4 regions of the Bacillus sp. NPDC094064 genome follow, and region 4 is predicted to be linked to each of the others. Evidence: riboswitches for the same ligand, from Rfam matches in the RefSeq annotation. Region 4 holds a riboswitch; each other region holds the start of a gene.
What was found. A riboswitch is a leader RNA that binds a small molecule or an ion and turns the genes downstream of it on or off. The one in region 4 is predicted to bind thiamine pyrophosphate.
Positions count from the first base shown of each region.

Region 1: linked by a shared signal. The riboswitch ahead of tenA (thiaminase II) and the one ahead of tenA (thiaminase II) in region 4 are both predicted to bind thiamine pyrophosphate.
Region 2: linked by a shared signal. The riboswitch ahead of thiM (hydroxyethylthiazole kinase) and the one ahead of tenA (thiaminase II) in region 4 are both predicted to bind thiamine pyrophosphate.
Region 3: linked by a shared signal. The riboswitch ahead of ACQKNI_RS21165 (MTH1187 family thiamine-binding protein) and the one ahead of tenA (thiaminase II) in region 4 are both predicted to bind thiamine pyrophosphate.

Region 1 covers NZ_JBNNUI010000001.1:762,635-765,851, reverse strand. Annotated here, with positions in the region: gene ACQKNI_RS04150 (PLP-dependent aminotransferase family protein) at 1-489, shown strand, start outside; gene ddlB (D-alanine--D-alanine ligase) at 494-1,408, shown strand; TPP riboswitch at 1,482-1,587, shown strand; gene tenA (thiaminase II) at 1,711-2,400, shown strand; gene ACQKNI_RS04135 (ABC transporter permease) at 2,656-3,217, shown strand, end outside.
Region 2 covers NZ_JBNNUI010000010.1:96,823-100,039, reverse strand. Annotated here, with positions in the region: gene topB (DNA topoisomerase III) at 1-1,379, shown strand, start outside; TPP riboswitch at 1,512-1,624, shown strand; gene thiM (hydroxyethylthiazole kinase) at 1,695-2,504, shown strand; gene thiE (thiamine phosphate synthase) at 2,520-3,179, shown strand.
Region 3 covers NZ_JBNNUI010000010.1:91,437-94,653, reverse strand. Annotated here, with positions in the region: gene ACQKNI_RS21170 (methyl-accepting chemotaxis protein) at 1-1,439, shown strand, start outside; TPP riboswitch at 1,501-1,602, shown strand; gene ACQKNI_RS21165 (MTH1187 family thiamine-binding protein) at 1,704-2,024, shown strand; gene ACQKNI_RS21160 (ABC transporter permease) at 1,996-2,769, shown strand; gene ACQKNI_RS21155 (ABC transporter substrate-binding protein) at 2,766-3,217, shown strand, end outside.
Region 4 covers NZ_JBNNUI010000007.1:3,368-6,584, reverse strand. Annotated here, with positions in the region: gene ACQKNI_RS16580 (ABC transporter permease) at 1-53, opposite strand, end outside; gene ACQKNI_RS16575 (ABC transporter ATP-binding protein) at 53-802, opposite strand; gene tenA (thiaminase II) at 771-1,466, opposite strand; TPP riboswitch at 1,551-1,653, opposite strand; TPP riboswitch at 1,714-1,825, opposite strand; gene ACQKNI_RS16565 (SH3 domain-containing protein) at 2,095-3,217, shown strand, end outside.

The DNA of each region.
Region 1 (3,217 bases), on a different contig from region 4:
AGTAGCTTTTCAAAGGTACTTTTTCCCGGGTTACGTGTAGGCTGGATTATCGCAGATAAAGAGCTAATTCATTATTTAGAAAGTGTAAAAAGAGCGAGAACGATTCACACATCTACGTTAGATCAAGCTGTTTTATTTCAATATTTACATGAAGGATATTTTGAAAAATATTTAAAAAAGGCAAGGTCTGTTTATAAGAAAAAATATGAGTTAGCTGTTGGAGCGTGCAATCAGTACATTCCGTTTAAAAGAATGACTGGAGACGGTGGACTTCATTTATTTATAGAACTAGAAGAGCATATTAATGCCCGAAAACTTTTACAAAAGTGTTTTGAGAAAGGAGTTACGTTTTCTCCAGGAGATGTTTTTTATTCTGACGGAGGAGGAGCGAACACTTTCCGATTAGGATTTTCACGTTTGAAAGAAAAGGAAATAGTTAGCGGGATTCAAATAATTGGTGATACATTAAAAAATGAAACTTGGAGTTGAGAAGATGAGAATTGGCGTTATTATGGGAGGAGTATCCTCTGAAAAACAAGTATCAATTATGACTGGAAATGAAATGATTGCACATTTAGATAAAAGTAAGTATGAAATCGTTCCAATTACGTTAAATGAAAAAATGGATTTAATTGAAAAAGCGAAAGACATTGATTTTGCATTGTTAGCATTACACGGAAAATACGGAGAAGATGGTACGGTTCAAGGGACGCTTGAGAGTTTAGGTATTCCTTATAGCGGTAGCAATATGTTATCTAGCGGTATATGTATGGACAAAAATCTTTCAAAAAAGATTTTACGTTATGAAGGAGTAGAAACACCCGATTGGATTGAACTTACAAAAATGGAGGATCTAAACCTTGAAGAGTTAGAGAAGTTAGGATTTCCGTTAGTGGTAAAACCTAACTCTGGTGGTTCGAGTGTTGGAGTGAAAATCGTCTATAATAAAAATGAATTGATTTCAATGCTGGAAACTGTATTTGAATGGGATTCAGAAGTAGTAATTGAGAAGTATATAAAGGGTGAAGAGATTACATGTTCCATTTTTGATGGAAAACAGTTACCTATCATCTCGATTCGACATGCAGCTGAATTCTTTGATTACAATGCAAAATATGATGATGCTAGTACAATTGAAGAGGTGATCGAACTTCCAGCTGAAATTAAGGAACGTGTAAATAAGGCGTCACTGGCTTGTTATAAAGCATTAAAATGTAGTGTTTATGCAAGAGTTGATATGATGGTGAAGGACGGAATTCCATATGTAATGGAGATTAATACGTTACCAGGGATGACACAATCAAGTTTACTGCCAAAAAGTGCAGATGCTGCGGGGATTAATTATAGTAAACTATTAGATATGATAATTGAAACTTCATTAAAAGTGAGGAAAGAAGAAGGTTTTTAAGATAATTGCGCAATTAAAACTTTTGATAGTTCCACGAAGTATGCTATGATAATTACAATACGATAACTAAATATTTATCCACTAGGGGGGCCTTTTATAGGCTGAGATCAAATGGGATTTTGAGACTCTTAGTACCTGATCTGGTTAATGCCAGCGTAGGGAAGTGGGAAAGACGTTGCTATTTAATGAATAAATACTGTCAATTTCACTTTCTTTACGCCTGTAAAGAAAGTTTTTTTGTTTTATAGATTTAATAATTGTGGGTAAATACGTATGTTTTATAAATTATTGGAGGGATTTAAATGACTTTTTCACAATCATTACGTAAAGAAGTAGATTCAATTTGGGAAGCTAGTTTTAATCATCCTTTTGTAAAAAAACTTGGAGAGGGAACGTTAGATTTAGCTAGTTTTCGCTATTATGTGCTTCAAGATTCATATTATTTGAGTCATTTTGCTAGAGTACAAGCGTTAGGAGCTGCAAAAGCTCTTGAATTAGAAATAACTGCCCGTATGGCGCACCATGCTCAAAATACGTATGAGGCGGAATTATCATTACATGAGAATTTTGCCAAAAAGCTAGGGATTACAAAAGAAGAAAAAGATCATTTTATCCCTGCGCCAACCGCATATGCGTATACTTCACATATGTATCGAGCTGCGTACGAAGGACATTTAGGGGATATTATTGCAGCAATTTTACCTTGCTACTGGTTATATTATGAAATTGGTGAACGTTTAAAAGTGTGTCAACCTGAAGAGCCAATTTATCAAGAATGGATTTCTGCTTATGGATCTGATTGGTTCCGTACGTTAGTTGAGGAACAGATCGCTCGGTTAGATGCTATAGCTGAGACAGTAACAGAGGCAGATCGTAACCGTATGAAACAGCATTTTATTATTAGTAGTCAATATGAATATTCATTTTGGGAAATGGCTTATACTTTAGAAAAGTGGCCAGTGGATACAGACGTAAAAGATGTAATTGGATAAAGAGTAGAGGTATTGCTATACATAGGTATAGACAATACCTTTTTTTATAGTTTTTTGATGATCAAGAGAAATGAGAAAAGGAAGTAAGAATTATATGGGGGAATTACGGTTATTAACATTTATACATTTTATTGTTTCCTTCCCCACAAAATGGTGGGATTTTTTTAATTCTATTAAAAATAGTAAAAGCTCGTCCAAACTTTTTAAATCTATCTTACATAATATATAGTAATAAATTTGAAAGGAGATGTTAGTATGTCCTATTCTTATGGTGAAAATTGTAAGAGTTACAAAAAGAAATATCATGATTGTCAAAAAAGTAGTAAGTGTTATGACAAATATGATGGATATTATGAAAAATGTGATAAAAAGCATGAGGAAAACCCTTGGGTTCATGTGAAAGTGGATTGTTGTGATGATAAAGGGGAGAAGCTTGTAAGGGCGTCTGCTTTTAGAGCTATAAAAACAGGAAGCCAAAATGTTCCAGCTGATACTTTTGTTAAAGTATTATTCCAAAATGAACAATTTGATTTAGCGAATGAGTATAATCCAGCTACATCAATTTTTATTCCAAAGACAAGAGGCGTTTATTCTGTTATTGGAACGATTGCTTTTATTCCGAATAACATAAACGTAAATTATAGAGCGCGGGTAGAAATTCGTGTTAATGGAAATCCAGCAATTGCAATAGATAATGACTTTTTTGGTCCAATAAACTTTGCCAATGTCGTTGCTGTTTCATCAATCATTCAATTGAATGCAGGGGATTTAGTCGAGATTTTTGCACAAAGTAGCGCAGCTGGAGTTATTTCTAATG
Region 2 (3,217 bases), on a different contig from region 4:
CTGGTCTTTACGATTTAACTGAATTACAACGTGATGCAAATAAAAAGTTTGGTTACTCTGCTAAAGAAACGTTAAACATTATGCAGAAGTTATATGAACAACATAAAGTGCTAACATATCCTCGTACAGATTCACGTTACATTTCATCCGATATCGTCGGAACACTTCCAGAACGTTTAAAAGCATGTGGCGTCGGAGAATACCGTTCTTTAGCACATAAAGTACTACAAAAGCCTATCAAGCCTAATAAATCATATGTTGATGATAGTAAAGTAAGCGATCATCACGCAATTATTCCGACAGAAGGATATGTTAACTTCTCAGCCTTCACAGATAAAGAACGTAAAATTTATGATTTAGTTGTAAAACGTTTCCTAGCAGTGTTATTCCCAGCATTCGAATATGAGCAACTAACGTTACGCACAAAAGTTAGTAATGAAACGTTCATTGCACGAGGAAAAACAATTCTACATGCCGGTTGGAAAGAAGTATATGAAAATCGCTTTGAAGAAGATGATGTAACGGATGACGTAAAAGAGCAGCTTCTACCTCACATTGAAAAGGGCGATACATTAAGTGTAAAGCTACTTATGCAAACATCAGGTCAAACAAAGCCACCTGCACGATTTAACGAAGCGACTTTACTTTCAGCGATGGAGAATCCTACAAAATATATGGATACGCACAATAAACAACTTGCTGATACATTAAAATCGACTGGCGGATTAGGTACTGTAGCGACACGTGCAGATATTATCGACAAGCTATTCAATTCATTCTTAATTGAAAAACGTGGTAAAGATATTCATATTACTTCAAAAGGTCGTCAGTTACTTGATTTAGTACCAGAAGAATTAAAATCTCCTACATTAACTGGTGAATGGGAACAAAAGCTTGAGGCTATCGCAAAAGGTAAATTGAAAAAAGAAGTATTCATTTCTGAAATGAAGAACTATACGAAAGAAATTGTTTCTGAAATTAAATCGAGTGATAAAAAATATAAACATGACAACATTTCAACGAAGTCTTGTCCAGACTGCGGTAAACCGATGCTAGAAGTAAACGGTAAAAAAGGCAAAATGCTCGTATGCCAAGATCGTGAATGTGGTCACCGTAAAAATGTATCCCGTACTACAAACGCGCGCTGCCCGCAATGTAAAAAGAAATTAGAATTACGTGGTGAAGGTGCAGGCCAAATTTTCGCATGTAAATGTGGCTATCGTGAGAAATTATCAACATTCCAAGAGCGACGTAAAAAAGAATCAGGTAACAAGGCTGATAAGCGTGACGTTCAAAAATATATGAAACAACAGAATAAAGAAGAAGAACCATTAAATAACCCATTCGCAGAAGCATTAAAGAAATTAAAATTTGATTAAATAAAAAGAATTGTCCTTCTAAAGTTTTGATGGGCAATTCTTTTTTATTGTATACAATTTAAATTAACAAATATGGAAAGGTAAAGAACTTGTTATTTTATTAGAATAAGAGTAGACTTTGAAATAGATGAATAATAAACACATGGGAGTTTGTGGATGCAAACTGAGAGTATGACTATTAATCCGTCATTGACCATTTGAACCTGTTGGATAATGCCAGCGTAGGGAGAGTGTAAAAGCACATATTCAGACACTTTGCGTACGCAAAGTGTCTTTTTGTGTATCTCCCACCATTATAGTTAGGAGATGAAAAAAATGAATGTACAAGAAATTAGTAAAGTAGTGGATTTAGTAAGAGAGTCTAATCCGCTCGTTCATAATATTACAAATGTTGTTGTCACAAATTTTACGGCGAACGGTTTGTTAGCGTTAGGGGCATCGCCTGTAATGGCGTATGCAAAAGAAGAAGTAGCAGAAATGGCTAGTATTGCTGGAGCTCTTGTTTTAAATATGGGAACACTTCGTCCTGAAGAAGTAGAAGCGATGTTACTTGCGGGTAAATCAGCAAATGTGAACAATGTACCAGTACTGTTTGATCCAGTTGGCGCAGGAGCAACGTCGTATCGAACAGAAGTTGCGAGACATATTCCAGCTGAAATCGATTTAGCTGTTATCCGCGGAAATGCAGCTGAAATAGCTAACGTTATTAATGAGAGATGGGAAATTAAAGGGGTCGACGCTGGTACTGGAAATGGCAATGTTGTAAGTATTGCAAAGCAGGCAGCAGACGAATTGAATACAGTGGCGATTATTACTGGAAAAGAAGATGTTGTTACAGATGGAGAGAAAACTGTTCTTATTCGAAATGGCCATCCCATCTTAACGAAAGTTACGGGAACAGGGTGTTTACTAACTTCTGTAATAGGAGCTTTTACAGCGGTAGAAAAAGATTATGTAAAGGCAGCCGCGGCAGCATTAACATTTTATGGAGTAGCAGCGGAACTAGCAGCTGCTAAAACAGTAGAAAAAGGACCTGGTAGTTTCCAAATTGAATTTTTAAATCAGTTAGCAAATACAACTTCTGATGATATTGAGAAATATGGAAAGATTGAGGAACTAGAGTAAGAGGGAGTGAAAGAAATGGCACGCATTGAAATAGATAAAATGTCAAAGCTATTGCAAGTGTATTTTATTATGGGAAGTAATAACTGCATAAAAGATCCGTTAGCTGTATTGAAAGAAGCGTTAGATGGCGGAGTGACACTTTTCCAGTTTCGTGAAAAGGGAGAAGGAGCTTTAACGGGCGAGAAACGTTTACAGTTTGCCAAAGAGGTGCAAGCACTTTGCAAGGAGTATGGTGTACCGTTTATTGTAAATGACGATGTTGAATTAGCCATTGAACTAGATGCAGATGGTGTTCACGTTGGACAGGATGATGAAGGAATTACTTCTGTTCGTGAAAAAATGGGTGATAAAATTATCGGTGTATCTACACATACAATTGAAGAAGCACGCTGGGCAATTGAAAATGGAGCTGACTATTTAGGCGTTGGACCTATTTTCCCAACGAGTACAAAAAAAGACACGAAAGCTGTTCAAGGAACGAAAGGATTAGCTCATTTTAGAGAACAAGGAATTATGATACCGATTGTCGGTATTGGTGGGATTACGATTGAAAATACTGCTTCTGTTATAGAAGCAGGTGCGGATGGTGTCTCTATTATTTCTGCGATTAGCTTAGCGGAATCTCCTTATGAAAGTACGAAGGAGCTAGTAAAGGAAGTAAGGAAGAGTTTGTAGAGTTGCAAAGCGAGTTGTTTCGTTTATTTAAACAAACG
Region 3 (3,217 bases), on a different contig from region 4:
ATATTGTGGGAGCAAAAGAAAATGAAAAAGGCGAGTTACAAATCGTTGGCTTGTCTACAGGCTTAGCAAATGTTGTTGAAGTAAAGCCGGGAGACTATTATAAACAACCAGATCTTTGGATGAAAGCATATGATAAGGTAATGAGCACGAAAAAAGCAAACATGACAGTAGTATATGAAGACGCATTAGGATCATGGGTAACGATATTAGAGCCAATTAAAGATGGAGACGATAATATTGTGGCGATTGTTGCAGCGGATGTAGATGCCTCTATTGTTCCTAGTACAAAGGGAAAATTCATTATACAAGGTTTAATGTTTATTTGTATTTCTGTTTTAATTGCAACTGTTATTCAATTCTTAATTGTACGTAATGCACTTGCTCCATTGCGAGATTTGCGTGAAGGATTGCGCAAAGTCGGTGAAGGTGATTTAAGTGTTAAATTAGAGGAAAGACCAGATGATATTGGTATTATTAATGCGTATTTTAATAATACCATCGAGAAGTTTAAAGGAATTGTAGATAAAGTGAAGCAGACAGCAGAACAGGTTTCCTCATCTTCACAAGAATTGTCAGCGAGTACGAAAGAGAATAGTATGGCAGTTCAAGAAATCGTAAGTTCTATGGTTGGGTTAAGAGCTGGCGCTCAGTCTCAAGAAACTTCAGTACAACAGTATTTAGGTATTGTATATGAAATGGAAGATAAGATGGAAGAGATAACGAATGCTGCAAAACAAATGGCGATAGCATCTGAAGGTATGGAGCATCATTCAGTAGAAGGAAATGGTGTTATTGAACAGGCGATTAATCAAATGGGCATAATACAAAATGCAGTACAAGATTTATCTTCAATTATTTATTCGTTGGAAACAAGATCAAAAGAAATTAGTGATATTGTAACTGTAATTACTGGCATTTCAAATCAAACAAATTTATTAGCTTTAAATGCTTCTATTGAAGCTTCACGTGCTGGAGCGGCTGGAAGAGGGTTTGCTGTTGTTGCCGATGAAGTGCGTAAATTAGCAGAACAAACGGAAGCATCAGCAAAAGATATAGCAAAATTAATAGGGGAAACACAAGCTGAAACGGAAGAAGCTGTTGTTTCAATGCAAAAAGGTTCAAAAGAGGTAGAGTCTGGAATTACGCTCGTTCAAAGTAGTGGCTCCTTCTTTGAAAAAATTTCAAAATCAGCACAATCTGTTACAAATCAAGTTAGAACTGTTTCTAGCAATTCAAGTGATATACTGCAAAATAGCCAAAATATTGTTCGTGTTGTAAATGAACTATCACATATCGCAAATACGTATGCGAATAGTAGTAATATTGAAGAGAGTATGAAAGAACAGGAAATGTCTGTACAAGATATTGCCGAATTAGCTACTTCTTTAAGCTGGCTTTCACAGGAGTTACAAGAATTAATTGGGGAATTTAAAAGTTAAATGAAATGATTATGCACGCTTTTGTTTGTTCAATAAAATAAATCATGCTACAATGAAAACGAATTAAGAACCGGGGAGCCAATTGGCTGAGAGGATGTAAGTATACATCGACCCTCAACCTGATCTGGATAATGCCAGCGTAGGGAGTTACTTTAAAGTGATGTAGCATAAGTTATTATAGAATAACTTGTATACAAGGCTTTCCTACATGGTAGGAAAGCCTTTTCTTTTTTTGGAAAAGTTATATTTAAGGAGGAATTTATTATGTCACAACAAGTTACAATGTCATTTTCAGTAGTACCGCAAGCGAAGAACAAAGATGTATATTCTGTTGTTGATAAAGCAATTGAAGTTGTGCAACAATCGGGAGTTCGTTATGAAGTAGGAGCAATGGAAACAACGCTGGAAGGAGAATTAGATGTACTTCTTGATGTCGTGAAACGTGCACAGCAAGCATGCGTCGATGCTGGAGCAGAAGAAGTGATTACTTCGATTAAAATCCATTATCGTCCAAGCACTGGTGTAACGATAGATGAAAAGGTTTGGAAGTACCGTGATGAATATGCAAAACCAGAAGCAATCTAAACTAATTACAACTATTTGGCTTATCCTTCTCATTGCAATATGGGAAGGATCTGTTTCATTATTTAAAATTGAACCGTGGATTTTGCCAAAGCCTTCTGCCATTGTTCAAGAATTAATTGGGATGAAAGATTTACTATTACCAAATACGATGCAAACGCTGCAGGAAGTTATAATCGGACTGTTTTTTGCGATTTTACTCGGGACGAGCATTGCAATTCTTATGGACGTTATCCCTTTACTTCGTATTTTAATAAATCCGTTACTCGTTATTTCGCAAACAATTCCAATCGTTGTACTTGCGCCCTTATTTATTATTTGGTTTGGATATGGGATGTTGCCGAAAGTAATGGTAGTCATACTCGTTTGTTTCTTCCCAATTGCGCTTAGCATTTTAGAAGGTTTTCAAACAGTAGATAAAAACATGTTGAAATTGTTGCAAACGATGAAAGCAACGAAATGGCAAGTTTACCAAAAAGTAAAGTTTCCAGCAGTGCTCCCATACTTTTTTTCAGGCTTAAAAATTGCAGTTACATATAGCGTAATGGGGGCAATTATCGGAGAATGGCTCGGTGCAAGTGAAGGGTTAGGGGTTATGCTTACGAGAGCAACAAAATCCTTTTTAACTGCCCGAGTATTTGGTGTTGCAGCGATTATCGTCATGGTGACACTATGTCTGTATTTTATCGTGGAGTTTATGGCAAGAATAATAGCACCATGGATATATAGAAAGGACGGTAGGAAATGAAAAAGGGTTTAAAAGTGATGTTAGCTGCTTTATTAGCAGTAGGGGTGGCTGGATGTAATCCGGCGAAGAAAGAAGAAAGTGCAAGTAAAGATCAAAAAGTAAAAGTAGTATTAGATTGGTTTCCAAATACGAATCATACCGGTTTATATGTAGCGAAAGCGAAGGATTATTACAAAAAACAAGGGTTAGATGTAGAAATTATCCAGCCAGGTGATAATGTGACAGCGGAGCAAATGATAGCTTCAGGAAAAGCTGATTTCGCAATAAGTGCACAAGAAAATGTCACATTAGCTCGTGTGGAAGGGATTCCTGTTGTGTCTGTAGGAGCGATTATTCAGCATAACACGTCTGCTTTTGCATCGCTAAAAAAAGATAATATGACGTCACCGAAGGATTTTGAAGGTAAACGTTACGGAGGCTGGGGAGGACCAGCGGAAGAAGCGACGTT
Region 4 (3,217 bases):
AGTAAAATACTAGAAAGTGTAATGGCAGGAACTAATTCTTTCAATCGGTTCATCATACAAGTACCTGCCTTTGTAACATACTAAGAAGTTCCTCTTTCAGCGCTAACACGTCCGGTTTATATAAATCCTTTCGTGTTCTGTTATGGCCAAGTGGCACAATTCGCTCAGTCAAAGTCGTTATCGGTTGCTGTTCCACTACTAAAATTCGATTCGAAAGGAACAATGCTTCTTCAACATCATGAGTAATGAATAAAATTGTTTTTTCCCACTCTTTCCATTGTTCAAACAACCATTCTTGCAAAGAAGCCTTCGTTAAAGCATCTAACGCGCTAAACGGTTCATCTAATAACAATATCTCTCCGCCTGTTAACAATGTTCGAATAAAAGATACACGCTGTCTCATACCTCCAGATAAATCTTTCGGATATTTTTTCTCGTATCCTTGTAAACCAAATTTATGCAACAGTTCCTTTGCCTTCACTTGCGCTTCTTTCTTCTGCACACCTTGGCACTCTAGCGGCAGGGCCGCATTTTCAATAATCGTTCTCCATGGCAGGAGCATATCTTTTTGGGGCATATACCCTACAGGATGACTCTTTGTTTCTGTCAGCTCTATCTTTCCAGCGCTTGCTTCTTCTAAGCCTGTTATAAGGCGAAATAAAGTACTTTTCCCACAACCACTTGGTCCGATAATACTGACAAATTCTTTATCTTGTATAGAAGCATTTAATTCACTGATGATTGGTTTCTCATCATAATGAAAAGAAACATTATGAAACTGTAGTATGTTCTTGCTCCTCAAATCCCCACATCTCCTTACGATAGGACATATCCCAGAATAAATATTCAAATCGGCTGGAATATAAGAAAATCTCCTCTAATCGTTCTAACTCTTTCTCTGACTTTCCAACTGCCATTTCATTTAATAAATCAATTAACCAAACACAAAGATTACCGTATTCTTCAGAACTATATCCTTGAATCCATTCGCCAAAGAACTCATGATCTCTTGCTCCCGGAATATCATTTAAACGCTTTCCAATTTCCCAGTAACTCCACATACACGGAAGAAGTGCTGCGATTAATTCTGCAAGTGTGCCATTTTGAGATACTGACATCATATAGTTTGTATAAGCTAAATTTTTAGCAGATGGTTTTGCAGATTCCATTTCTTCTACAGAAATACCCAGTCGTTTTGCATATTGTTTATGAATCGTCATTTCTCCATTTAATATTCCATCAATTTGTTCAGCAAATTTCCCCATTATTTGTGGGTTCGTTGCCTTTACAACACCAATTGCATATAGCTTTGCATAATCTAATAGATATAAATAATCTTGAATAATATAATACTGAAATCTATCTTTTTCTAACGTACCATCCCCCATACCTACTACAAACGGATGATTATGACTTTTCTCCCAAACAGGTTGCACAGTTTCTAATAATCTATCGCAAAACTTCATTTCTATTTCCCCCTTCAATATATATATCTAAATAAAAAAACCACTTCTATATAAGAAGTGGTTACAGCAAATAAAATTATACATTTATTCGTTGTTCCACTTCCCTTCGCTAGTATTACCTAGATCAGGTCTGTAAGGGTTAAGGATTAGTCCTCTCTCAGCACATCAAGCACCCCTAGTGGTTTCAATATGAAATTTTTAAATAAAAAAGCCCCGTTTCTATACGCAAAGAAACGGGGACTCATAGTTAGTGTCCGAATTGCTTCCCTACGCTAGCATAATCTAGATCAGGTAATGAAAAGGATCAAAGGCTTACGGCCTACTCTCAGCTGGCAACACCAGCTCTCCTAGCAAACTATAAAATTATCACTGTCAGTATAACACCGTAATAAGACATCATCAACTGTTTTAATTTTCTCAATTGTCAACAAAATCATCAAGCTATACAATAATTATATTCCATTTTAGAAAATGATATCCTAATTAATTGGATTAAAAAGAATCATTATCCTCAAAAAATTTATTTTTATATTGATTTCATATTACATTTATGTGAATACCCCCACTATATTATATCTTTATACTATAATAAAATTACAACTATACAACTAGAGGAGGTCTCTATTATATGAATATGAAAGCTACTGCTTTAACAGCAACTACTGTCGCAATTGCTTCTTTACTACCTTCTATGGGCGAAACAAATGTACAAAAAGCAAACGCTGAACAATTATCTAATGTTAAAACTGGATATGTCAAAGTCGACCAAGCAACTTTACATAAAGAAGACAATACAAATAGCACATCTATTGATACGATCCGCTTTAATACGAAAGTGAATATACTTGAAACAACGAATGATTGGTATAAAGTATCTGTTAATAATAAAGTAGGTTACGTACAAAAAGATGCTATTCTACTAAAAAACAAACTTCAATCTAATAATCAATACATCGTCAATGCTAATGCATTAAACGTTCGCTCTGAACCTAATTTAGAGTCTTCAATTTTAGATGTATTACCAAACGGTAAGTTCATTACCATTCAAGAAGAACAAGGCGAATGGTATAAAATTTTACATAATGGTCAAACAGGTTATGTACAAAAAGCATTCATATCTAATGGTTCACAGCCTTTAGTAAAAGGAACTACAGTTCAAAATAATACGAAGTACACAGTTGCAACACCAAAACTTAATGTACGTAGTAATGCTAGTACAAGTAGTGCTCTACTTGGTTCATTACAAAATGGTACACAAGTACAAGTAGTAGAAACTGTAGGAACTTGGTATAAAATTCGTTTTGGTACAGGATACGGATATGTGGCAAAACACTATATAGTACAAAATCAACCGCAATCACAAGCTCAAACAGCTCAATCTTCTTCAATTCCAGCTGCTTTCAAATTTCCTACTCAAGGAAAAGTTAGCTCAACCTTTGATATGCGCTGGGAACAAATGCATTATGGTATAGATATTGCAGCACAAGGTAACGTCTCTATTCAAGCTGCTGCTGCAGGTAAAGTTGTGAAATCTTATTATTCAGCTAGTTATGGTAATGTCGTGTTCATCTCCCATCAAATAAACGATAAATTATATACAACCGTTTATGCTCATATGAAAGACCGCACTGTACAAGTTGGTGATCAAGTACAAACTGGGCAATTAGTAGGTCATATGGGAAACACAGGTCATTCATACGGACAACATCTCCACTTTGAGCTACACAATGGAGAATGGAATTTTGAAAAAA